Regions from separate parts of the Pallidibacillus thermolactis genome, predicted to be linked through region 1. Evidence: riboswitches for the same ligand, from Rfam matches in the RefSeq annotation. Region 1 holds a riboswitch; the other holds the start of a gene.
The links. A riboswitch is a leader RNA that binds a small molecule or an ion and turns the genes downstream of it on or off. The one in region 1 is predicted to bind lysine.

Region 1 (12,197 bases):
AAGATGACGTTGAAGCAAAAACGAAAACGATCGAAGTCTTCCTACCGCCACAAAAATCCGAGGGTAAAATTTTAGAAGGTGAACTTGCAGATCAAGTGAAAGAATTGGTGTCTTTACTTCATAACGACGCAAAGGTAATTTAAACTTTAATACGTTTACGAACAGGAGGGTTTTGAAATGGGTAGAAAAGTTTTAGTATTAGCGGAGTTAAAGGATAATAAATTACGGAATGTTTCCTTTGAAGCAATTGCAGCAGCAAAAACCATTGCTGAAGATGGTGAGGTCGTTAGTTTATTATTGGGAGAGTCGGTAGAATCTCTAGCAAACGAACTGATACAATATGGTGCGGATCGAGTAGTTGTTGTGGAAAATGATAAGTTAGCTCAATATAATTCGGATGGATATTCACAAGCTGTACTTGCCGTCATAAAGCAAGAAGATCCAGAAGCTATTGTATTTGGACATACAGCGTTAGGAAAAGATTTATCGCCAAAAGTTGCAAGCAAATTGGATTCCGGACTTATTTCAGATGTAGTCAATGTTGAAGTTACAGGTGGAAATGTGGTCTTTACAAGACCTATTTATTCTGGTAAAGCTTTTGAAAAGAAAATTGTAACGGACGGTCTCATTTTTGCAACTGTTCGTCCAAATAATATTGCTGCATTAGAAAAAGACGAGTCTCGTTCCGGCGATGTTTCAAAAGTAGATGTTGATATTAAAGATTTGCGCACAATCATTAAAGAGGTTGTGAAGAAAACAAGCGAAGGTGTGGATCTATCAGAAGCAAAAGTGGTTGTTGCTGGTGGACGTGGATTGAAAAGTGCCGAAAACTTCAAAATGCTGGAAGAATTGGCAGATGTTTTAGGAGGAGCCGTTGGTGCTTCCCGTGGTGCGTGTGATGCCGGGTACTGCGACTACTCACTCCAAATTGGTCAAACAGGAAAAGTAGTAACACCAGACCTTTATATTGCAATTGGAATCTCGGGTGCGATCCAACATTTAGCGGGAATGTCCAATTCAAAAGTAATTGTAGCAATTAATAAAGATCCTGAAGCTAATATTTTCAAAGTTGCTGATTACGGTATTGTTGGTGATTTATTTGAAGTGGTCCCACAACTTACAGAAGAGTTTAAAAAATTAAAAGTAAACGCTTAAATTTCTAAGGGTAAAGTGACAATTTGTTACTTTACCCTTTGATTTTTTAAATTATATTTACAAAGTATTCTGTTATTTTTTTCAGTGATATGATTTAATGGTTATTTCAGCCAATATAGGGTAAAATGATGTTGAAACAAATCATTCGCAAATTTGTGGATCCAGTGATATACTGTCGATAAGAAATTTTAAGGAGGGTTATTATGGCAATTGTAAATGCAACTGACCAAACATTTAGTGAAGAAATTAAAAGCGGTTTGGTCTTAACAGACTTCTGGGCTACTTGGTGCGGTCCTTGTAAAATGATAGCTCCAGTTCTTGAAGAAATTGACGCTGAAATGGGCGATAAAGTTAAAATCGTAAAATTAGATGTTGATGAAAACCAAGAAACGGCAGCAAAATACGGTGTGATGAGTATTCCAACATTAATTCTATTTAAAGACGGAGAAATCGTGGATAAAGTCGTTGGATACCGTCCAAAAGAAGCTTTAGAAGAAGTTATTAACAATCATTTATAATGTTGTAATCGTCAATTGACATGGCAGTCCATTTTGGGCTGCTTTTCTTCATTTATATACCTTTTATCTATCTTTTTATCCCCTAAAGGAATTATAGTATAATATTAGTTATATGAATAACACTCAATATGGAGTGAGCACATTGGAAACAAAACCAAAAATTAAAGAGAAATTAGCATTATTGCCAGATCAACCTGGTTGTTATTTAATGAAGGACCGGCAAGGGACGGTTATCTATGTCGGGAAAGCAAAAGTTTTAAAAAATCGGGTCCGTTCTTATTTCACAGGATCGCATAATGCGAAAACTCAAGCATTGGTAAGTGAAATAGAGGACTTTGAATATATTATAACGTCATCCGATGTCGAAGCATTAATTTTGGAGAACAATTTAATTAAACAATATGATCCAAAATATAATGTCATGTTGAAGGATGATAAAACATATCCGTTTATTAAGCTGACGTCTGAACGTCATCCAAGGTTAATCATTACGCGTAAAGTAAAAAAAGGTGACAAAGCCAAATATTTTGGTCCCTATGCCAATGTTTATGCAGCAAGGGAAACAAAAAGATTACTCGACAAGTTATATCCGTTACGTAAATGCCAAACATTACCAAAACAAGTGTGCTTATATTACCATATTGGCCAATGTTTAGCACCTTGTGTCTTTGATGTTTCACAGGAAACGTATAAAAAAATGACGACCGAGATTACAAAGTTTTTAAATGGTGGTTATAAAGAAGTAAAGAAAGATCTCACTGAAAAAATGATCGAAGCCAGTGAAAAATTAGATTTTGAGCGGGCGAAGGAGTATCGGGATAAAATTACGGCCATAGAAATGACGATGGAAAAACAAAAAGCAACGATGACCGATCATATAGATCGAGATGTTTTCGGTTATGCTGCAGACAAAGGTTGGATGTGTGTCCAAGTATTCTTTGTCCGTCAAGGAAAATTAATTGAACGGGATGTGTCGATGTTTCCTTATTATAAAGATCCTGAAGAAGAGATGCTAACATTTTTAGGCCAATTTTATGATCGACCAGAACATTTTAAGCCGAAAGAAATCTTACTACCGCAAAATGTGGATGCAGAACTCGCCCATGCTTTACTTGATGTGAAAATTGTTCAGCCAAAACGGGGACAAAAAAAGGAAATGGTTGAACTTGCAAACAAAAATGCGAAAGCAGCATTAAAAGAGAAGTTTTCCTTATTAGAGCGGAATGAAGAACGAACAATAAAAGCGATCGAAAAATTAGGCGAGCAAATGAATATTTATACGCCGTATCGTATTGAAGCCTTCGACAACTCCAATATTCAAGGGACAAACCCGGTATCGGCAATGGTCGTTTTTACAAACGGGATGCCAGATAAGAAGCAATATCGGAAATATAAAATTAAAACGGTTGAAGGACCAGATGACTATGACTCGATGCGAGAGGTTATTCGGAGACGGTATACACGCGTTTTAAAAGAAAACCAGCCACTGCCTGATTTAATCTTAATTGATGGTGGAAAAGGACAAATTGAAGCAGCGAAGGATGTTTTAGAAAATGAACTTGGCCTTGACATTCCAGTTGCGGGATTAGTAAAAGATGATAAGCATCAAACTTCTAATTTACTATTTGGTGATCCACCAGAAATGGTCCCTCTTGCTCGAAATAGTCAAGAATTCTACTTGCTTCAGCGGATTCAAGATGAGGTTCACCGTTTTGCGATCACATTCCATCGCCAATTACGTGGAAAATCGATGATTCAATCCATTCTCGATGAAATACCGGGAGTCGGTCAGAAACGAAAGCAGTTATTATTAAAGCATTTCGGTTCTGTAAAAAAAATGCAGCATGCTTCTGTTGAGGATTTCATGAAAATTGGGATACCGAAAAATGTGGCCGAATCCATTGTTCAAACATTACAAAACTCTGAAGACTAGGAAGTCCTTTTAAGTGGATTTCCTTTTTTATTTTTTTTGAGATTTTGTTTCATGGACAAAAAGGTGAGGAAAAGAGGTTGAAACGTCTTTGCGAGAACTTCTCGCGGACAAAAGGGAACCAAAAGAGATAAGAAAAGTCCGATCGAGCATCTCACATTTGCGCACAATAAATAATCAGAAAATATGTATTGATTCCATTATTTCAACATGCTATAATATAGCCAATTTAATAAATTCATGTTCTGAAAAGACGTGAAGATAGAGGCGCGGTTTTTAAGAGTACATGTATGGAGAAGATTGGACTTCTGTGAAATACATGGAAAGGAAAAATCGCCGAAAGAAAAAATAGTCCAATTCTATTTTTTCTTGGTTCTGCTACTGAATAAGTACAGAACTGTCAAGAGTTACTCTTGGAGAGCTATCTCACTGTGAACACGCTAATAATTGCGTTTTTGCAGGCAATGGGATTTCTCCATTGTCTTTTGTTTTATCTTGCACAAGTTTCTAGCGCTCTCCTTACAATTTTCACAATGTGTAACAATGTATTTAAAATTTGGCTTAAACAGCTGAAAAGAGGGGGAAAAAATTGGGCATTATTGTACAAAAATTTGGCGGTACGTCGGTAGCAACGGTAGAAAAAATATTAAATGTAGCAGATCGAGTTTTAGATGAAAGAAAAAGAGGGAATAATGTTGTCGTCGTTGTATCAGCAATGGGAAAATCAACGGATGAGTTAATTTCTTTAGCTAAACAAGTTTCAACCAAGCCTAGTAAACGTGAATTGGATATGTTAGTCACGACAGGTGAACAAGTCACGATTGCATTACTTGCAATGGCGCTGCATGAAAAAGGACATGATGCAGTGTCGATGACAGGTTGGCAAGCGGGGGTGGAAACAGAACCGATTCACGGGAGTGCACGGATTTTGAACATTGATACCGACCAGATCAACAGGGCGATCCGTGAAGGAAAAATCGTGATAGTTGCTGGATTCCAAGGTATCACTGAAGATGGAGAAATAACGACGTTAGGCCGTGGAGGTTCAGATACGTCTGCCGTCGCTTTAGCAGCAGCTCTAGGTGCTGATCGATGCGATATTTACACAGATGTAACGGGTGTATATACTGCCGATCCACGTTATATTCCGTCTGCGAGACAATTATCAACGATATCTTATGATGAAATGTTAGAGTTGGCGAATTTAGGTGCAGGTGTGCTTCATCCAAGGTCTGTTGAATTTGCGAAAAATTATCAAATTCCTTTAGTCGTTCGCTCAAGTACAGAAAAAGTGGAAGGAACTTATGTATTGGAGGAAACAATAATGGAAGAAAACTTAGTTGTCCGCGGTGTTGCCTTTGAAAAAGATATTACAAAATTAACGGTTTATGGTTTATCAAATGAAATTGCAAGTTTATCATCGGTATTTACTCCGTTAGCTAAAAATAACGTAAATGTGGATATTATTATTCAAAATGCGTCTGACCAAAACTTGAATACACTATCATTTTCGATTAAAACCGATGAGTTGCAAGAGGCATTGCAAGTATTGGAAGAACATAAAGAATCAATTGGTTATGATCATATTGAATATGAATCAGGTTTAGCAAAAGTATCCATTGTTGGTTCAGGCATGATTTCAAATCCAGGTGTAGCGGCTCAAATGTTCGCTTCATTAGCTGAAAAAGATATTTTTGTAAAAATGGTCAGTACTTCAGAAATTAAAGTATCTGCTGTAGTCAACGAAGACCAAATGTTAAAGGCTGCTGAAATACTGCATGATGTTTTCGGTCTTTCAAAGGTAGAACAGGAAGTAAGTGTTGCAAAATAATAAAAACGTTAAAAAACTTCATCAAGTGAGTCAGTCAACTCATTTGATGAAGTTTTTTGTAAAAAAATGGTTATTTTACAATTGAAATGAATAATATAATGAACAATGTCCACATTATTTATAAGTCTATAAGTGGAATATCATCCCATTTCACTGTAAACAATACTTTTCCATCCTTTTTTTTCGGATGTTCAAAAGTTTCGGCATAAACTTTCTTTTGTTGGGCAATTTGTTCAGCGAGGAAGCCGGCCTCAAGTTGGAATGTTGCATTGGTTCGTGTTAAAATGCGGTGTTTTACTAAGTCGCTTGTTAATTGAAGTTCGATTTCACTTTTCTTTTGGCTAATAATATCCAGGTTGCCCCATCCTGCATTTCGAAAAAACTCTTGAATCTCATCAAAAGAAAATAATGGATATTTTCGAGCGATTTGTTTTCCGATCCAATAAAGAATACTAGGTGCATCTTCCCCTAAAATTTCTTCTATAAAATCTTCACGAATCAGTTCATATCCAAATGCAGGAACGGTTAATTCAGTTAAGTTTATTTTTTCTTTTACTGTTTTTCTACTCAAACTTTGCTCCCCCTTTTCTTCAAATCTATTATATACAATTTCTGTTCATTTATTTAACATTTATTTATTTGGAAAAAAATTATATTAAAATATCCTCCTAAAATTTAGAATTTTTATTAGGACTTTATGACAACTTTATGAAACTATCATGTGAAGAAAAAAATATTTTTCAAATATTATTAAACCTGTATCCGTTTTCTTGACGGGTTTTATAAAAAGGTTTACAATTGAGTTGTTCATATATTTGCCATAGTTTTTAAAATTTATAGTCAATGATTAATAACTAAGGGGGGTACATCTTAAGATGGCAGGAAACCGTGAGTTTAATAATCGGAGATTACACTCACTATTAGGAGTTCTTCCGATCGGTATTTTCTTAATTGTCCATTTAACAATTAACTATCAAGCAACAAAGGGAGCAGAGGCATATAATGCAGCTGCAGGATTGATGGAAAACATCCCATTTCTACTATTTGTAGAAACTGTAGTCATTTATATTCCTATATTATTCCACGCAATATATGGAGTATACATAGCGTTTACTGCAAAGCCAAACAATGTTCGTTTCAGTACTTTTAGAAACTGGATGTTTGTTTTGCAAAGAATTACAGGGGTTATCCTCATTATCTTCATTGCGTGGCATGTGTGGGAGACACGGATTGCGAAGGCACTTGGTGCTGAAGTGAACTTTGACATGATGGCAAATATAGTCGATAATCCTGCAATGTTAGTGTTCTATATTGTCGGAATTGTTTGTGCAACATTCCACTTATCGAACGGTTTATGGTCATTCTTTGTAAGTTGGGGGATTACCGTATCACCTCGTTCACAAAGAATTTTGACGTATGTTACAATGCTAGTTTTTGTAGCTGTAACATTTATAGGTGTTCGTGCAATCTTAGCATTTACTGTATAAAACTATATGACTATGTGAAGCGATTACGAGAAAACCTTACAACTTATGTATTGAACGTATGAATTAATAGATTGATAGGAACAACGACTAGAGATTACTTAATAATTGGGGGAGTGAGTCGCAGAAATGAGTAAAGGTAAAATTATTGTTGTCGGTGGCGGATTGGCAGGCCTAATGGCAACAGTTAAAATAGCTGAGGCTGGGGTGCCAGTTGAATTGTTCTCTTTAGTTCCGGTAAAACGTTCTCACTCTGTTTGTGCACAAGGTGGAATTAATGGAGCGGTTAACACAAAAGGTGAAGGGGACTCACCTTGGAAACACTTTGATGATACGGTATACGGTGGAGACTTCTTAGCAAACCAACCGCCTGTAAAAGCAATGTGTGAAGCGGCACCAGGTATCATTCACTTGTTTGACCGTATGGGGGTTATGTTTAACCGTACTCCAGAAGGCTTACTAGACTTTAGACGTTTTGGAGGAACATTATATCATCGGACTGCCTTTGCAGGTGCTACAACAGGACAACAATTGCTTTATGCATTAGATGAACAAGTACGTCGTCATGAAGTAGCCGGTTTAGTAACGAAATATGAAGGTTGGGAATTCTTAGGCGCCATCATTGATGATGATCAAACATGCCGTGGTATTGTGGCACAAGATTTAAAATCTGGAGAAATTAAATCATTCCCTGCAGATGCGGTTATTATGGCAACAGGTGGTCTTGGTATTATCTTTGGTAAATCAACAAACTCTGTTATAAATACCGGATCAGCTGCAGCAATTCTTTATCAACAAGGTGCGATCTACGCGAACGGTGAATTTATCCAGATCCATCCTACAGCAATCCCTGGAGACGACAAATTACGTCTCATGAGTGAATCTGCTCGTGGTGAGGGTGGTCGTGTCTGGACCTATAAAGATGGTAAACCTTGGTACTTCTTAGAAGAAAAATATCCATTATACGGAAACCTAGTTCCAAGGGATATTGCTACCCGTGAAATTTTCGACGTATGTGTCAACCAAAAATTAGGCATCAACGGGGAAAATATGGTTTATCTAGACCTATCCCATAAAGATCCACATGAACTTGATGTAAAACTTGGCGGAATTATTGAAATTTATGAGAAATTTACAGGTGATGACCCACGGAAAGTTCCAATGAAAATCTTCCCAGCTGTACACTACTCAATGGGTGGATTATGGGTTGACTATGAACAACAAACCAATATTAAAGGTTTATTTGCCGCCGGTGAGTGTGATTATTCACAACACGGTGCAAACCGTCTTGGAGCAAACTCCTTACTATCTGCTATTTATGGTGGTATGGTTGCAGGTCCAAACGCGGTTAAATATATTGAAGGTTTAGAAAAGAGCACAGATGCCTTACCTTCAAGCTTGTTCGAACGTTATCAACGTCAAGAACAACAAAAATGGGACGATATCTTGAAGATGGACGGAACTGAAAACGCCTATGTAATCCATAAAGAACTTGGTGAATGGATGACAGATAACGTTACCGTTGTACGTTACAACGATAAACTATTAAAGACAGACGAAAAGATTCAAGAATTAATGGAACGCTGGAAAAATATTAATATTAATGATACTTCAAGCTGGAGTAACCAAGGTGCACAATTTACAAGACAATTGCAAAATATGCTCCATCTTGCGCGTGTTATTACGCTTGGTGCGTATAACCGTAATGAGTCTCGTGGTGCACATTATAAACCGGAATTCCCTGAACGTAATGATGAAGAATGGTTAAAAACAACTATGGCTTCGTATGATCCTGCTACAAATGCACCGAAATTTGAATATGAAGATGTGGACGTATCTTTAATTAAACCAAGAAAACGTGATTATACGACGACAAGTAAATAAGAAGGGGAGGAGAATATAGAATGGCTGAACAAAGAAAAACAGTGACTTTTATAATCCAAAGACAAGACACACCGGATTCTACCCCTTATGAGGAGACGTTTGAAATTCCATATCGTCCAAATATGAATGTGATCTCAGCATTGATGGAAATTCAACGGAATCCAGTAACAAAAGATGGTAAGAAAACTTCGCCGGTTGCTTGGGAAATGAACTGTTTAGAAGAAGTTTGCGGTGCTTGTTCAATGGTTATCAACGGGAAACCTAGACAAGCTTGTTCGACCATGGTTGATAAATTAGAGCATCCTATTAAATTAGAACCGATGCGTACATTCCCAGTAGTACGTGACTTAGTAATTGACAGAAGTCGTATGTTCGACTCCTTGAAGAAAGTAAAAGCATGGATTCCAATTGATGGAACTTATGATTTAGGACCTGGGCCAAGAATGCCTGAAAATAAACGTCAATGGGCGTATGAGCTTTCAAAATGTATGACGTGTGGTGTATGTTTAGAAGCCTGCCCTAACGTGAATGACAAATCAAACTTTATGGGTCCTGCACCGTTATCACAAGTTCGGTTATTTAACTCCCATCCAACAGGTGCAATGAATAAAGCAGAACGTTTAAATGCTATTATGGGGGATGGCGGTTTAGCTAACTGTGGTAACTCACAAAACTGTGTGCAAGCTTGTCCGAAAGGTATTCCTTTAACAACGTCCATTGCAGCATTAAACCGTGAAGCGACTGTTCAAATGTTCCGTAACTTCTTTGGTAGTGATTATTCCTATTAATTGGTTACGTACAATCAAAATCAAGAGGCTGGGCCAACTGGATGGTTCAGCCTCTCGTTATAAAGTAAAACGAATGAATATTCATTCAGTACGTGAAAGGGGAGGTTTTAATGAAAAAGATCAGCTACATACAAGATTTTCCATCATGGAAAGCAGGGTTCGAATTTTTTGTACCCGTTAAAGTCAGATTTTCAGAAACCGATATGTTTGGTCATTTAAACAATACGGTTCCGTTCGTTTATTTTGAAACAGCGAGAATTGAATATATCCATTATCTCGGACTTTATCGACAGGATTTAAAGGAAATGAGGGAAACGATTCCAGTCGTCGCTAATCAACAATGTGATTATATTCGGCAAGTATATTTTGATGAAGAACTAAACATTTACGTAAAAATTAATGAAGTTGGTAATTCCTCAGTTGATCTTCATTATCTAGGTGTAAAAGGCGATGATACGGTCTGTTTTACCGGACGCGGAACAATTGTAAACATCAATAAAAATAGTGGAAAATCTGTTCCTTGGACAAGTGAAGAGAGAGAAATTTTCTTTAAAGCAATGAATGTCAATGTGGTTTAAAATAATAATGCCTATTTCTTACAGAATGGGATGATTGCTGTCACTCCCTTCTTGCCGTTCACATATGATATTGTGACGATTCATACCCATCCCCGCGTTTTCTAGCTGGCGAAGGCAAGGAGGGTTCATGTATTTGAAGGAGAATGATTTCACTCATAAGCCGTTATTAACTAAACGAGAAAGGGAAGTATTCGAACTGTTAGTACAAGATAAAACAACTAAAGAGATAGCACAAGAGCTTTTTATAAGCGAAAAAACAGTTCGAAATCATATTTCAAATGCCATGCAAAAGCTTGGAGTAAAGGGGCGTTCACAAGCTGTCGTCGAACTTCTCCGTATGGGGGAGTTAAAGCTTTAAGAGAAGCCGGCTATCCTTTTTTGGAAAGCCGGTTTTTTATTTCTAAAGTGCAAAATTCACTTTTATACAAGCTACAGGTATTGGTAAAACTTTCCTTATTGGAGAGACGATATCTCTAGCTGGCCCAATCTTTTTGGATGCCAGTTTTTTATATTACTAGCAAGTAAAAGCGTTATTAGGCTTGAAATTTAACGTAAAAAAATAGAAAATAGGGTTAGATTGATTTTACGAGTTTAAATAAAAAAAGTAAACATACGAAAAGGACATAATATATAAATAGATTTTTATTTTTATATACATTAAAAAATACGTTACTATTATTATAATTAAGCCAAAAAAGAATTAGTAGTTGTTTGTTTTTACATGTCATGATAGATTTAGATAGAATATAGCGGGGGTGCTCTATTTGGAAAATCAAATGAAGAACGAAGTGAACATGGAAACTGTAGCAACAATTGAAAAAGATTTACGTTTTGTATCCGGATTAATTAAACAAAAGGGTCGTGAAATCTTAAACCATTTTCCGGTAACCCCGCCACAATTTGTTGCTATGCAATGGCTATTAGAAGAAGGCAGTATGACAATTGGTGAATTATCGAAAAAAATGTATTTGGCTTTTAGTACAACAACGGATTTAATTGCGCGAATGGAAAAAAATAATCTTGTAAAAAGGGTTCGCGATGAACGGGACCGTCGTGTCGTTCGTGTCCATTTATTAGATGAAGGAATTCGGATCATTGATGAAGTGATTAAAAAAAGACAAACCTATCTTCAAGAAATTTTACATGGCTTTTCCGATGAAGAGATCCGTACTTTACAAAGTAATCTACGAAAATTACACGATAATATGAAGTTGAAAAAAGAACAAAAAAAGTGAAAGGTTGAGGCAAGTTTGGCATCAAATCCAATAGGCATCATAGATTCAGGAGTAGGTGGGTTGACCGTTGTTAAGGAAATGATGCGTCAATTGCCTAATGAATCAATTATCTATATGGGAGATACAGCCCGATGTCCATATGGACCGAGAACTAGTGAAGAGATCAGACAATTTACGTGGGAAATGACTCGTTACTTAGAGCAGTTTCATATAAAAATGCTCATTATTGCTTGCAATACAGCTACTGCGGTGGCGCTCGAAGAAATTCGCGAAAGTCTTAACATTCCTGTACTTGGGGTCATTCATCCCGGTGCAAGAGCGGCAATTTCGGTTTCCAAAAAGTATAAGATAGGTGTTATTGGGACAGATATGACCATACGCAGTAAAGCATATGAACATGCTTTAAAAACAATCCATAATGAAGTCGATGTTTATGGTTTAGCCTGCCCGAAACTGGTTCCTTTAGTGGAAAGTGGTGTAATTCATGGTGATTTAGCGGAAAAAATTGTAGCGAATTCACTTTACCCTCTTCAAGATAAACATATCGATACGTTAATATTAGGGTGTACGCATTATCCGATCATCCAGCCTTTAATTGAAAATTACTATAATCATAAGGTAAAAGTGATCAGTTCGGGTGAAGAAACTGCTAGAGAAGCGAGTGCCATATTAGATCATACACATATGTTAAATATGTCTAAGGATCAGCCTCCGATCTATAAATTTTTTACCACTGGTTCAAAAACGATTTTTCAATCCATAGCGAAACAATGGCTACGAATGGATGATCTAGA
Region 2 (12,197 bases), on a different contig from region 1:
GATTATTAAAGATTTGGTCAGGTGTTCCTTCTTCTGCAATAACACCTTTATCCATAAAGACAATGCGATCTGATACGTCTCTTGCAAAATCCATTTCATGAGTCACAATGATCATTGTTAAACCACTGTTGGCCAAGTTTTTCATTACCTCTAAAACATCACCAACCATTTCAGGATCAAGAGCTGATGTAGGTTCATCAAATAACATAACATCCGGATCCATGCTAAGAGCTCTTGCAATAGCAACCCGTTGTTTTTGACCCCCAGATAGTTGTTTCGGTTTTGCATGAATAAACTGATCCATACCAACAAGCTTTAAATATTTTAAAGCCTTCTTTTCCGCTTCTTCTTTTGAACGTTTCAACACTTTTATTTGTCCAACAGTACAATTACTAAGTACATCATGATTATCAAACAAATTAAAGCTTTGGAAAACCATTCCCATTTTTGTACGGTGATGATTGACATCTTTCATATCTTCTAAAATATTCGTACCTTCAAAAATAATTTTTCCACCACTAGGCTTTTCTAATAAATTGATACAACGTAGTAAGGTTGATTTTCCTGAGCCAGAAGAACCAATAATACTAACAACTTCACCCTTCTTAACAGAAAAATTAATATCTTTTAATACCTCACGTTCACCAAAATATTTGCTCAAATGCTGAATATCAATAATCGTTTCAGTTTGAGCATCTACTTGCTGAGCTAACTTATTCATTATGACCTTCCTTTCAAATCAAGCTCTTAGTCCTTAAACTTCGGCAAATCAACTTGCATTTGATTGCCAACTAAATTGTAATTTTCTGGTCCTTCCAATTTGCGCTCTAGTAACCGTAATATTCTTGTCACTGTAAAAGTCAAGACTAAATAGATAACAGAAGTAATAAAGAACGTTTCAAAGAACATGAAGTTTGCACCGGCAATTGTATTAGAAGCGAAGAACAACTCAGAAACAGATATAACATTTAATACCGATGTATCTTTTATGTTAATGACAAATTCATTACCTGTTGCTGGTAAAATATTTCGAATCGTTTGCGGCAATATAACATTCATCATTGTTTGATAGTGATTCATGCCAATTGCTTGAGCAGCTTCAAATTGTCCCTTATCAATGGATAAAATCCCTCCTCGGACAATTTCTGCCATGTATGCACCAGTGTTTATAGACACAATTAAGTAGGCTGCTGTCATATTATCAATATCGATTCCAAAAGCTAAGTCTAAGCCATAAAAAATAACCATAGCCTGTACCATCATCGGAGTGCCACGGAATACTTCTATATAAAACGAGAGAATCCAATTTATCACACGTAAAAAAATTCGTTTTATTCGATTTTCTGGTGTAGGAATCGTCCGAATCACACCAATAATTAAACCAATAATAGAACCGATAACCGTACCTACAATGGCAATCAATAAGGTTACGCCTGCTCCTCTTAGAAAAGCGTCCCAGTTATTGATAAATATATCGGCAATAACTTCAAAATTCATACTAAATTCCTCCTAGTAGATAAAGAGGAGGATGTCCTACATGGTAATACACTTAAGGACAACCTCGATAAAATTTATTGTGAAGCTGGTTGGTTGCGTATAGCAGCATCCATAATTTCGTCACGCTCTTCTTCAGATATACCAGCTAAGATTTCATTAATCTTTTCTGTTAAATCACTGCCTTTCTTTAACCCCACTGCAATGGCAGTATCTTCATCAGAGGTTTCAAATCCATCTTCAAACTCAACAAACGTAAGTTTATCGTTAGCAGAAGTTGCTGATATTGCTTCTGGCCGTTCAGAAACATAACCGTCAATTTTTCCAGCTTCCAATGCTACACGCATTGTTGAAAAATCATTCATTGCTTGTTGTTTGTTAACACCATCAATTTGGTCAATAACTGAATAATGGAATGTATTTAATTGTGCTGTAATTTTCGCACCACTAAAATCTTGAATGGAAGTAGCATTTTCATATGGACTTCCCTTTTGGACAACCATGACTAAATCAGATTTATAGTAACTATCTGTAAAATCAATGGCTTTTTTACGATCTTCAGTAGGGGACATTCCTGCTATAACCGCATCAATTTTTTCCGAATTTAACGAAGGAATTAAACCTTCCCAATCCGTTTTAACGATTACTAACTCTTTTCCTAGTTCTTCAGCAATTCGTTTTGCAATTTCGACGTCATACCCGCCAGCATATTCTTTCAAACCTTTAATTTGAACAGCACCGTTTGAGTCATCTTTTTGTGACCAGTTAAACGGTGGATACGCTGCTTCTAGTCCGACAACAAATGTATCTTTTTCACTAGAACTTGAACCTGAATCACTACCTCCTCCACAAGCTGCTAAAAACCCGCTTATGAATAATAAAGTTATACATAACATAAATATCTTTCTCATTGAATTCCCTCCTAAAGTATTTTTTACCAATATATCTCTTAACATGAGATAAATATTACTTTTCATTCGTTTTTTCAAACGAAAAAACGACCCGAGGTGAACTCAGGTCGTTGACATGCAAAATTGTGCCGTACAACAAGTCCCCCTACTTTTTCCCTAAATGAGATAGCACAACTCAGGTATACGGGATAAAATACCTGAGACAGTCTTACAGTTATTCACTGTAAGCCCAGCAAGTAATACTGAGAAATATTACAAGCTTCGGCGATATTTCCTCATCTTTGATTCATAGCGTTCTCAAGCTCCTCAAAAGACTATTAAATACCGCGCCTCTACCTCACCGAAGTAGTGAGGATTCTATTAAATTGTCGAATCTATATTACAACTTAACTATCATCTTGTCAACCTAAATAATTGAATTGAAGATTCTAACTTTCAGTGAATATCTTGGATATGATGGTCAACTTAATATAGGTCGCCTCATTGTATGGCGACCTACTCCCTAAAGTTTACGCAACTTCACGTTTGGCAATTTGATTTAATTCTGCTTGAGGAATTTTCCACAGCTCTCTCCATTTTTTAATGGCAGAGACTAAAATAACAACTCCAAGAATCAACATAACTATTGAAAGGACACCGTTTAGTACATTATATCCGTCAGCTACAGGATTTAAGTAGACATTTTTTACCATCCAAATACCTGCGACCATTACGGTTACAAACAAGTAAGCAAGAGGAATCAAACATGTTAACATGTATCTACGTTTTGTTGCAATTTTAAGAATAACTGTTGCACCAACAATTAATCCAATGGATGCCATTAATTGGTTTGAAACGCCGAATAGTGCCCAAACAGAACTAATATCTCCCGATAATAGCAGATATCCCCACATAACACAGGCAAGTGCACTAGCAAATATATTTGCACCGATAGACTTAAGATCTTTCAACGGTTTATAAAATGTGCCTATGAAATCTTGAATTAAATATCGTGCAGTTCTAGTTCCCGCATCAATCGCTGTCAGGATGAACACTGCCTCAAACAATATGACGAATTGATAGAAGAATGAAGCAAGATGATTAAAAAATGGGACCGCTGTAAATATTTCGGTCATTCCTACTGCCAATGTTACCGCTCCACCAGTTCTACCTTCTAAATCCATCTCTACTTTTTCTTCAAGTTCTGATAAGTGGACCGTTTCCATACCTAATTCAGCGAATTTTTCAGGTGATGAGTTAATCGCAAAATAGTCTCCTGGTTGTAAAGAAACAGCTGCAACTAATGCCATAATAGCAACAACACATTCTACTAACATACCGCCAAATGCAATCGGTTTTGCATCTCTCCAGCGATTAATCATTTTCGATGTTGTACCAGAACTAACAAATACGTGGAAACCAGAAATTGCCCCACAGGCAATTGTTATTGAAATAAATGGCCATACTGGACCTGTAACAACCGGACCTCCATCTAGCAATTCAGTAAATGCAGGAAATTGAACAGTCGGATTAATAAAGAGAACACCCACGATTAAAGCACCAAAGACTCCTACTTTCATGAAAGTACTTAGGTAATCACGTGGTTGTAATAATAACCAAACTGGTAAGGCTGCAGCAAAAAATGCATATATTGGTAAAATAATTGCTAAAGTACTACTTTCAAGTGTTAATAGATCACCAAGCCATGTACCTTCAATGTACTGACCAAATATAACAGCAATCATAATTAATGAAAAACCAACAATTGTTGCTAATTTTAGGTTTCCAGTTTTTCTATGATATAATCCTACTCCCATTGCGATAGGGATTGTAATCGCTACCGCAAATGTTCCCCAAGGATTTCTTTCAAGTGCATTTAAAACAACTAATGAAAGTCCTGCCATTGTAATCGTTATAATAAATAACATTGCTAATCCAGTACAAAATCCTGCAACAGGACCAAGCTCTTCTTTAGCAACTTCTGAAAAGGATTTACCATCTCTTCTCATTGATGCAACAAGTACAACAAAATCATGAACAGCTCCCCCAATCACCGCACCAATTAATAGCCACAGTAAACTCGGTAAGTATCCAAATTGAGCTGCTAAGATTGGACCAACGAGTGGGCCTGCAGCAGCTATAGCGGCGAAATGATGTCCAAAGGTAACCCATTTATTTGTTGGGACATAATCTTTTCCATCTTCATGTTTATGGGAAGGCGGTTTCATTTCTTCCTCTAATTCCTCTACTTTAAGGACTTTTGCCGCCATAAAAGTACCATATAACCGATATGCAATCAAAAGTATACAAATAGAACCAATCACGATTGTAACCGCGTTCATAAATATTTCTCCTCCCTCATTCACTAGTTACCGACATTTTACAAAATAAAAACGCTTTTTCTCGTTTTTCATAGTAACTTGCAAAAATCGGGAGGTGAAAAACAAAGACTGGTAGATAAAATACAATTCTTGCTGAAAATGTTGATCATTTGTCACAATTTCCATTTGTTATATGCCAATAAATTGCTTTAAATCTTTAGCATACGTTCTACTTACAGGGACTTTCGAACCATCACTCATTAATAAGTTATATGTGGAATTAAACCACGGTTGTATTTCCATAATTAAATCTGTATTAACTATAAAACTACGGTGAACTTGCAAAAATGGATGGTTGATTAATTTTTTAGCAAATCCTGATAAAGTTTCAGCAACAACATATTCATATTGAATTGTTTTTAATTTACTCTTTCCTTCTTTAGCCTCAAGATATACGATGTCAGCAGGATTAACCAAAATGATTCGTTCATCTAGATTTACAGCTAATTTATCAGTCCTTTCGTTCTTCCCTCTACTGATGTCGACATCTTCGTTATAGCCTTTATTTCTAATATTGTTAACTTTATCTAATGTTTTTTGTATTCTTTTTTCGTCATATGGTTTTAAAACATAATCTACGGCATTTGTATCAAAGGCTTGTAAAGCATATTCGTCATAGGCTGTCACGAAACAAATGGCTGGGACCGATTGCAAACGATCCATTTTTTTTGCTAGGGTCATACCATTTTCTTCATCTAATTGAATATCTAAAAAAACAATATCCGGCTGATTGATGGCAATATCAGTAAAAGCTTCTTCTATATTGTCACTTTCACCGACTACTTTTACCTTCCTTGTCCGATTAAGTATATATTTCAATTCATCTCTTGCTAATGGTTCATCATCAACAACATAAGCTTTAAGCACCTAGACCATTCCCTTCTTCATAGATTGGTAGAATAATTGAAACAGTAGTTCCATAGTATTCTTTACTCTCAATCTTTATACTGGCCTTTCGGTTATAAAGACCGTGCAAGCGCTCAAATATATTAAATAATGCCGTTCCATTCCCTTTTTTCGAATGAACAACTTGTTTACCGAGCTGACTTAATTTTTCCTGGGATATCCCTATTCCATTATCCGTTACTATAATATTTAACTGGTTGTCTTTCAGATAAATTCGAATGTATATAGCCCCTTTATTTTTACTACCAGGAAAACCATAATTAACTGCATTTTCAACAAGTGGTTGTAAAATAAATGGCGGTATTGAGTAGTTTTCCATCTTTGGATCCACTTGAAACTTGAATTGGAATTTCTCTGGAAAACGGGCTTGGACTAAGGCAATATATGCATGCACAACTTCAAGTTCCAGCTTTAATGGTACAAACGGTTGCCTTGCTCCTTGGATATTCCCGCGGAAAAAGGAACTTAATTGCAACAATAACTCGCGTGCTTTCTCAGGATTGGTTCGACAGAGAGCGGAAATTGTATTTAAACTGTTAAACAAAAAATGAGGATGAATTTGTGAATGTAACGCCTTAATCTCAGCATCTTTCAACAACTTCGCCTGTTTCTCTGCTTCCACTAGTTCCAATTGGGTAGAAAATAATTCTGCTAAACCATTCGCTAAATGTTCTTGTACTTGATCTAACTTTGCTGGATTGACAAAGTACATCTTTAATGTCCCAGCTGTTCGATTTTTTACCTTTAAAGGGATGACGATTGCTGCTTTTAACGGACAATCATGTTCCCAACAGCCAATCTCCTCTTTTGAACGAGCAACATCGACTTGCCCCGATCGAAGTACGCGATTTGTTAATTTCGTTTCTGGTTTCAATAATGGCTTATGGTGATCACTAGCTATACCAACATGGGCGAGAACCATTTGTTCATCTGTTATCGCTACTGCATCAGCTTCGGTCATATCAAGAATAATTTCCGATATTTTTTTACAGGATTCAATATTTAGTCCTTCTCGAAAATACGGTAAAGTCTTTTCTGCGATGGAGAATGCTGTATCCGTTTGCAAAACACGCATGCGAACATCTTCTCGTTTAGCATGTTTGATAATGAGCATAAACAACATCGTTCCGAATCCATTAATCACAATCATTGGAAAACTTATAAGTTTAACTAATTCTAAAGCAAGATGAAAAGGTTCTGCAATGAATAGAATAATAATCATTTGAAATGTTTCCATAACCATACCAGTTACAACAGCAAAACCTACGGTTATTTTCTTTCCTGATTCTCCTCTTTTCCTACCTAAATATCCTGCCACAATACCTGCTATTATCGTTGAAATTGAACAAGCAAAAGCAGTAAATCCACCTAGAAAATAACGATGGATACCAGCAATAAGTCCTGAACCAATTCCGACGACTGGTCCACCTATTAAACCACCAATGACAACACCTAGTACTCTCGTATTTGCAATAGCATTATCTTCGTCGATAAACGAATGCCAGCTCATATAATCTGTATATCTATTAAAAACTTCTATTCCCGTATAATTACTAATGATGCCAAACATTCCAAATAAAAGGATTAACATGAGTTTATCTTTACGATCCTGTTCGTTTTGGATTATTTGGCGAAAGGTGCGTAACTGTGCAAGTAAAAAAGCGACGATTAATATAATTCCAGTCTTTTCTAGCATAAACGGTACTAAGGTAAACATAACCACCCTACCTATCATGATGATTTTTACTACAATCGTCTCAATATATTAGTATACAATATACTCATTATGAGTAAAATTACGGTAAACGATTTTACTTTTAAAAAAATGGATCGGTTACCTTATTTTTCACATAGCTTATTCAAATCTTTTATAGTATAATATAATAGTTTTTTACATACATACACATAAATGTTAAAAATCTAACAAAATGAAATAAAGGAGAAGTCTTTTATGTGGTTTCTTTTTGCCATATTAACCACCTTATCATGGGGGGCTGCGGATCTTTTTTATAAAAAAGGTTCAAATGCTAAAGACAAATACAGCCATTTAAAAGTATCTATCATGGTCGGGCTTGTAATGGGGATTCACGCCTTATGTTATATGTTCGTGAAAGGCATTCATTTTGACCCTTTCGACATGGTGAAATACTTACCTGTATCTATTCTTTACATTCTTTCTATGATTATTGGTTATTTTGGACTGCGTTACCTTGAATTATCTATTTCTTCCCCAGTTCAAAACTCATCTGGTGCAATCACTGCCATCTTATTACTTATTTTCTTCCCTCAACCAATCGGTTTGATCAATGTTATTGGAATCGTATTGATTACGGGTGGGGTCATTGGTTTAGGTGTTCTCGAAAAACGAGCACAAACACAAGCTTTGCAATCAGACAAAGTTAATATAGACCCGAAATATCAACTAAGTATTTTAGCAATTACCTTCCCTATTCTTTATGCGATAATCGATGCTTTAGGAACATTTGCTGATGGTATTTATTTAGATGAGTTAGCTTTAATTAGTGAAGATGCAGCACTTTTAGCGTATGAATTTACTTGGTTCATTGTTGCCATTATATGTTATATCTATATACGCATAATAAAAAAAGAAAACTTCCATATTTTAAAAGAGCCAGTACGTGCTACTGCAGCTATCTTTGAAACGGCAGGCCAATTTTTCTATGTGTTTGCAATGGCCAAAAACGCTGTTATTGCAGCACCGCTCATTGCTTCTTATAGCATTGTTTCGGTCATTTTATCTCGTATATTCTTAAGAGAAAAATTAGACAAAGCATACTATTTCGTCATTGCTATCGTATTAATTGGGATTGCGGTTTTAGGTGTCGCAGAAGAATTGTGAAAATAAAGAGGCTATCAATAGGATAACGGTAAGGTTGTTAGTATCGTTTCTTCCTTTGCCAGCCTCTTTTTTTTGATGAACAATGGTTTCTGTTTCTCTCCATATCACTTGAATTTAGGTAACTGCTGAAATTATTCCCTCTTCATTAAACCATATTTAATTAATTCCTTTAAGTGACGATTCCACTCCTCTTTCGGCACATGAAAATGGTTTGGAATCGTAAGTGATTGAAAAATATAAGCAAGAATTAAAGAATCAGGTATATCTTGTTTTAAGACTTTTTCTTTTTTACCAAGATTGATAAAATTCTGTAACAAACGATACATTTCTAAATGTAACTTCTCTAGTTCTTCTTGATTTTTTTTTACCCTTTGATTACTTTTCCCATTAATCTGCTTACCAATTTCAATGAAGGTATGGACATTCATACGATCAAAAATTTGCTTCATTAAAAATTCAAACTGATCTTCAAAGGTTTGATAATTGTCAATATATTGCAATTCAGAAAGAAAGGCATTTAACTCGTGAATCATAAAAGCTGTAATAAGTTCGTCCTTATTCGCATAATATTTATAAATTGTTCCCCTTGATACCCCTAAATGTTCCGCTAAAATACTGAAGGTAAAACCTTCATATCCATTTTTTAATAGAAGATTTTTCACAGCTTGAAAAAGCTCGATTAACGTAAATTTCCGTTCCCGCGCCAATCCTATCACCCCTTATATAAATTACCATAATCAATACACGAAAAAAGGAGGAACAGAACGTCCTCCCAAATTACAATTAATTAATCTTAGTGTAATTTTGCTTTTTCTAATTCACCAAGGAATTTATCATTTAATACTTTAATATACGTACCCTTCATACCGAGTGAGCGGGATTCGATGACACCAGCACTTTCTAGTTTTCTAAGCGCATTAACAATAACAGAACGAGTAATTCCAACGCGATCCGCCACTTTGGAAGCTACTAAAATTCCTTCTTTTCCGTCTAATTCCTCAAAAATATGCTCAACCGCTTCAAGTTCACTGTAAGATAGAGAAGAAATCGCAATTTGTACTGCTGCTTGGCTACGAGCTTCTTCTTCTAGTTCTTCCGATTCAGCACGTAAAATTTCCATACCAACAACAGTAGCACCATATTCTGCTAATACAAGATCATCATCTTCAAATTCTTGATCTAAACGGGAAAGTATTAATGTTCCTAAGCGTTTACCACCGCCGTTAATCGGAACAATTGTAGTTAATGCATTTGGAAGGATTTCATGATTATCCATAGGAAATGCAGTATATTCACTATCAACACCTAGATTTGCTGTCGTTTCACGAATGTTAAATAGATTGTTTGCATATTCTTCAGAAAACTGTTTTTCATCTATCATCTTTTTAAGTTTTTCACTTTCTACCCGTTGAGGTACTTCTAAACCTAAAAGTTTCCCTTTTCTGCTGACAACATAAACATTGGCATCAATTACCTCACTCAATGTATCAGCCATCTCTTCAAAATTTACTGGTCTAGCACCAGTACTTTGCAACAATGCATTAATTTTTCTTGTTTTTGCTAATAAGTCCACATTAAATCCTCCTATATTTTTTATTATTATGTGTATTTTTTATAAAAATAATCGTAGGACTTTTCTATATCTTATGCCCTCTGTTTATTCTAGAAATTTATGTCGTTAATAACTTCACAAAAAAGTCCTTAAAATAATGAGTAGAACACATCTCTACCCAAAAAATAATAATAATATAAAATTCGACAAAATACAACAAATACATTAGAACTTTTAGAATTGTTTAACACGAGGTTGTGAACTTAGATCCAATTATTTTAATAAAAGTAAATGGATCTACTACTTTTTGTTACATATAAGGAAGATTACTATAAAAAGTAAAATTAAATCATATCAAAATATAGAGTTTTATCGAATATCATCATTGAATTAAAAGTATTCTTCCATAATATGGCTTCTAACAAAATTTGGCCCAAAATGTGGACAAAATTTAAAGAATACTCCGTTTGAGTAACAAATTATACGAATGTTATTCTGAACATATACTTCGTTCGAAATCAGCAATAATTTAAGGAGTGTTTATTTTGTTAAATTTCAACTGGAAAAAGTTAATTCTGATTACAATGGTATCCGTTATGTTTTTTATAGTAGGATGTGGAAATAACAATACTGAAAGCAGTATAAATGAAGATGGATCAACCAATTATAGTAAGGCAGTAGATTATACGATTATCGGCATTGAACCAGGAGCCGGAATAACCCAACAAGCAAAAGAAACGTTAGAAGAATACGAAAATCTAGCCGGTTGGGAGCTCCAAGAAAGTTCTACAGCCGGCATGTTGGCCGAACTAGAAAATGCGATTAAAAATAAGGATCCGATTATTATTACAGGTTGGAATCCACATTACAAGTTTTCTCAATATGATTTAAAATATTTAGAAGATCCAAAAGGCTCTTTTGGTGGCGAGGAATCTATTCATACAATTGTTAGAAAAGGATTAAAGGAAGACATGCCTAACGCTTATAAAATTCTTAATCAATTCCATTGGGATGTCAAAGATATGGAATCGGTCATGTTAGAAGCACAAGAAACTTCTTTTGAAGAAGCTGCTAAAAATTGGATTAAAGCTAATCAAGATAAGGTAACTCAATGGATTAAAGATACTGAACCTGTTAACGGAAAATCTATAGAATTAGTATCAACACCTTGGGATACTGAACGAGCTTCAAGTGAGGTACTTAAACAAGTACTAGAGAAACAAGGATTTAATGTTAAAGTAACACCCGTTGATCCTGCTGTCGTTTTCCAAGCAATCGCAGATGGTGAAGCGGATGCATCTCAAGCACCATGGTTACCTTCAACTCACAAACCATTTTATGAAAAATATAAGGACGATATTGTCGACCTAGGCGAAAACTTAAAAGGTACAAGAACCGGCCTTGTCGTTCCAACTTACATGAATATTGACTCCATTGACGATCTTCAACCTAAAGATGGATAATAAAAGTGAACATAACTTCATTGCATTGATTTAAAAAGGAGAATTCGAATCATATTCGAATTCTCCTTTTATCAATTAAATATTTATACAGGTTGTTCAACTGTTTCCTTTTCTTCAACGTTTTCCTCTTCTTCTTCCGAACCCGTTGATACAACTGAAACAATCGTTTCATCATCTTCATGATTAATTTTAATTGATTGATAGTCATCTCTAATATCCGCAACTTTAACTGTATCGCCAACTGCTAAATTCGTTACATCAACTGTAATTTTTTCAGGGATTTCTGTTACTCTTGCTGTAATATCTAGATCATGTAAAACTAGTTGTAAAGTGCCACCGAGTTTCGTTCCTTTGGCCACCCCTTCAACAACAACTGGAACATTCGTATCAATTTCGCTTTTCTGATCAACAAATAAAAAATCGGCATGGATGACATCCTGAGTAAGACGATCTACTTGATAGTCCCCTAGAATTACTTTTTTTACTTCGCCATCAATTATCATATCAATAACTGCATTTCTGCCGTGTTTTCTTAATACTTTCAATAATTCTCCCTTTTTTAAAGAGATTGCCGTTGTTTCTTCCTTATTACCATAAGCAACTGCGGGAACATAACCATTTTTTCTTAATTGGCTTACCACTGATCTCTTA

Region 2: it holds a riboswitch for lysine, as region 1 does, so the genes downstream of both, OEV82_RS03920 (transporter substrate-binding domain-containing protein) here and OEV82_RS09360 (aspartate kinase) in region 1, are expected to answer to the same signal.

Annotation. Positions count from the first base shown of each region.
Region 1 is NZ_JAOUSE010000026.1:4,041-16,237, reverse strand. It holds gene OEV82_RS09380 (electron transfer flavoprotein subunit beta/FixA family protein) at 1-143, shown strand, start outside; gene OEV82_RS09375 (electron transfer flavoprotein subunit alpha/FixB family protein) at 178-1,155, shown strand; gene trxA (thioredoxin) at 1,359-1,673, shown strand; gene uvrC (excinuclease ABC subunit UvrC) at 1,816-3,606, shown strand; lysine riboswitch at 3,858-4,035, shown strand; gene OEV82_RS09360 (aspartate kinase) at 4,193-5,434, shown strand; gene OEV82_RS09355 (YslB family protein) at 5,553-6,005, opposite strand; gene OEV82_RS09350 (succinate dehydrogenase cytochrome b558 subunit) at 6,310-6,921, shown strand; gene sdhA (succinate dehydrogenase flavoprotein subunit) at 7,048-8,802, shown strand; gene sdhB (succinate dehydrogenase iron-sulfur subunit) at 8,823-9,590, shown strand; gene OEV82_RS09335 (acyl-CoA thioesterase) at 9,701-10,168, shown strand; gene OEV82_RS09330 (helix-turn-helix domain-containing protein) at 10,302-10,526, shown strand; gene OEV82_RS09325 (MarR family winged helix-turn-helix transcriptional regulator) at 10,945-11,403, shown strand; gene racE (glutamate racemase) at 11,419-12,197, shown strand, end outside.
Region 2 is NZ_JAOUSE010000006.1:76,297-88,493, reverse strand. It holds gene OEV82_RS03930 (amino acid ABC transporter ATP-binding protein) at 1-721, opposite strand, end outside; gene OEV82_RS03925 (amino acid ABC transporter permease) at 748-1,497, opposite strand; gene OEV82_RS03920 (transporter substrate-binding domain-containing protein) at 1,572-2,405, opposite strand; lysine riboswitch at 2,564-2,748, opposite strand; gene OEV82_RS03915 (carbon starvation CstA family protein) at 2,915-4,726, opposite strand; gene OEV82_RS03910 (LytR/AlgR family response regulator transcription factor) at 4,895-5,632, opposite strand; gene OEV82_RS03905 (sensor histidine kinase) at 5,625-7,388, opposite strand; gene OEV82_RS03900 (EamA family transporter) at 7,623-8,531, shown strand; gene OEV82_RS03895 (TetR/AcrR family transcriptional regulator) at 8,663-9,238, opposite strand; gene codY (GTP-sensing pleiotropic transcriptional regulator CodY) at 9,325-10,104, opposite strand; gene OEV82_RS03885 (glycine betaine ABC transporter substrate-binding protein) at 10,629-11,546, shown strand; gene OEV82_RS03880 (50S ribosomal protein L25) at 11,630-12,197, opposite strand, start outside.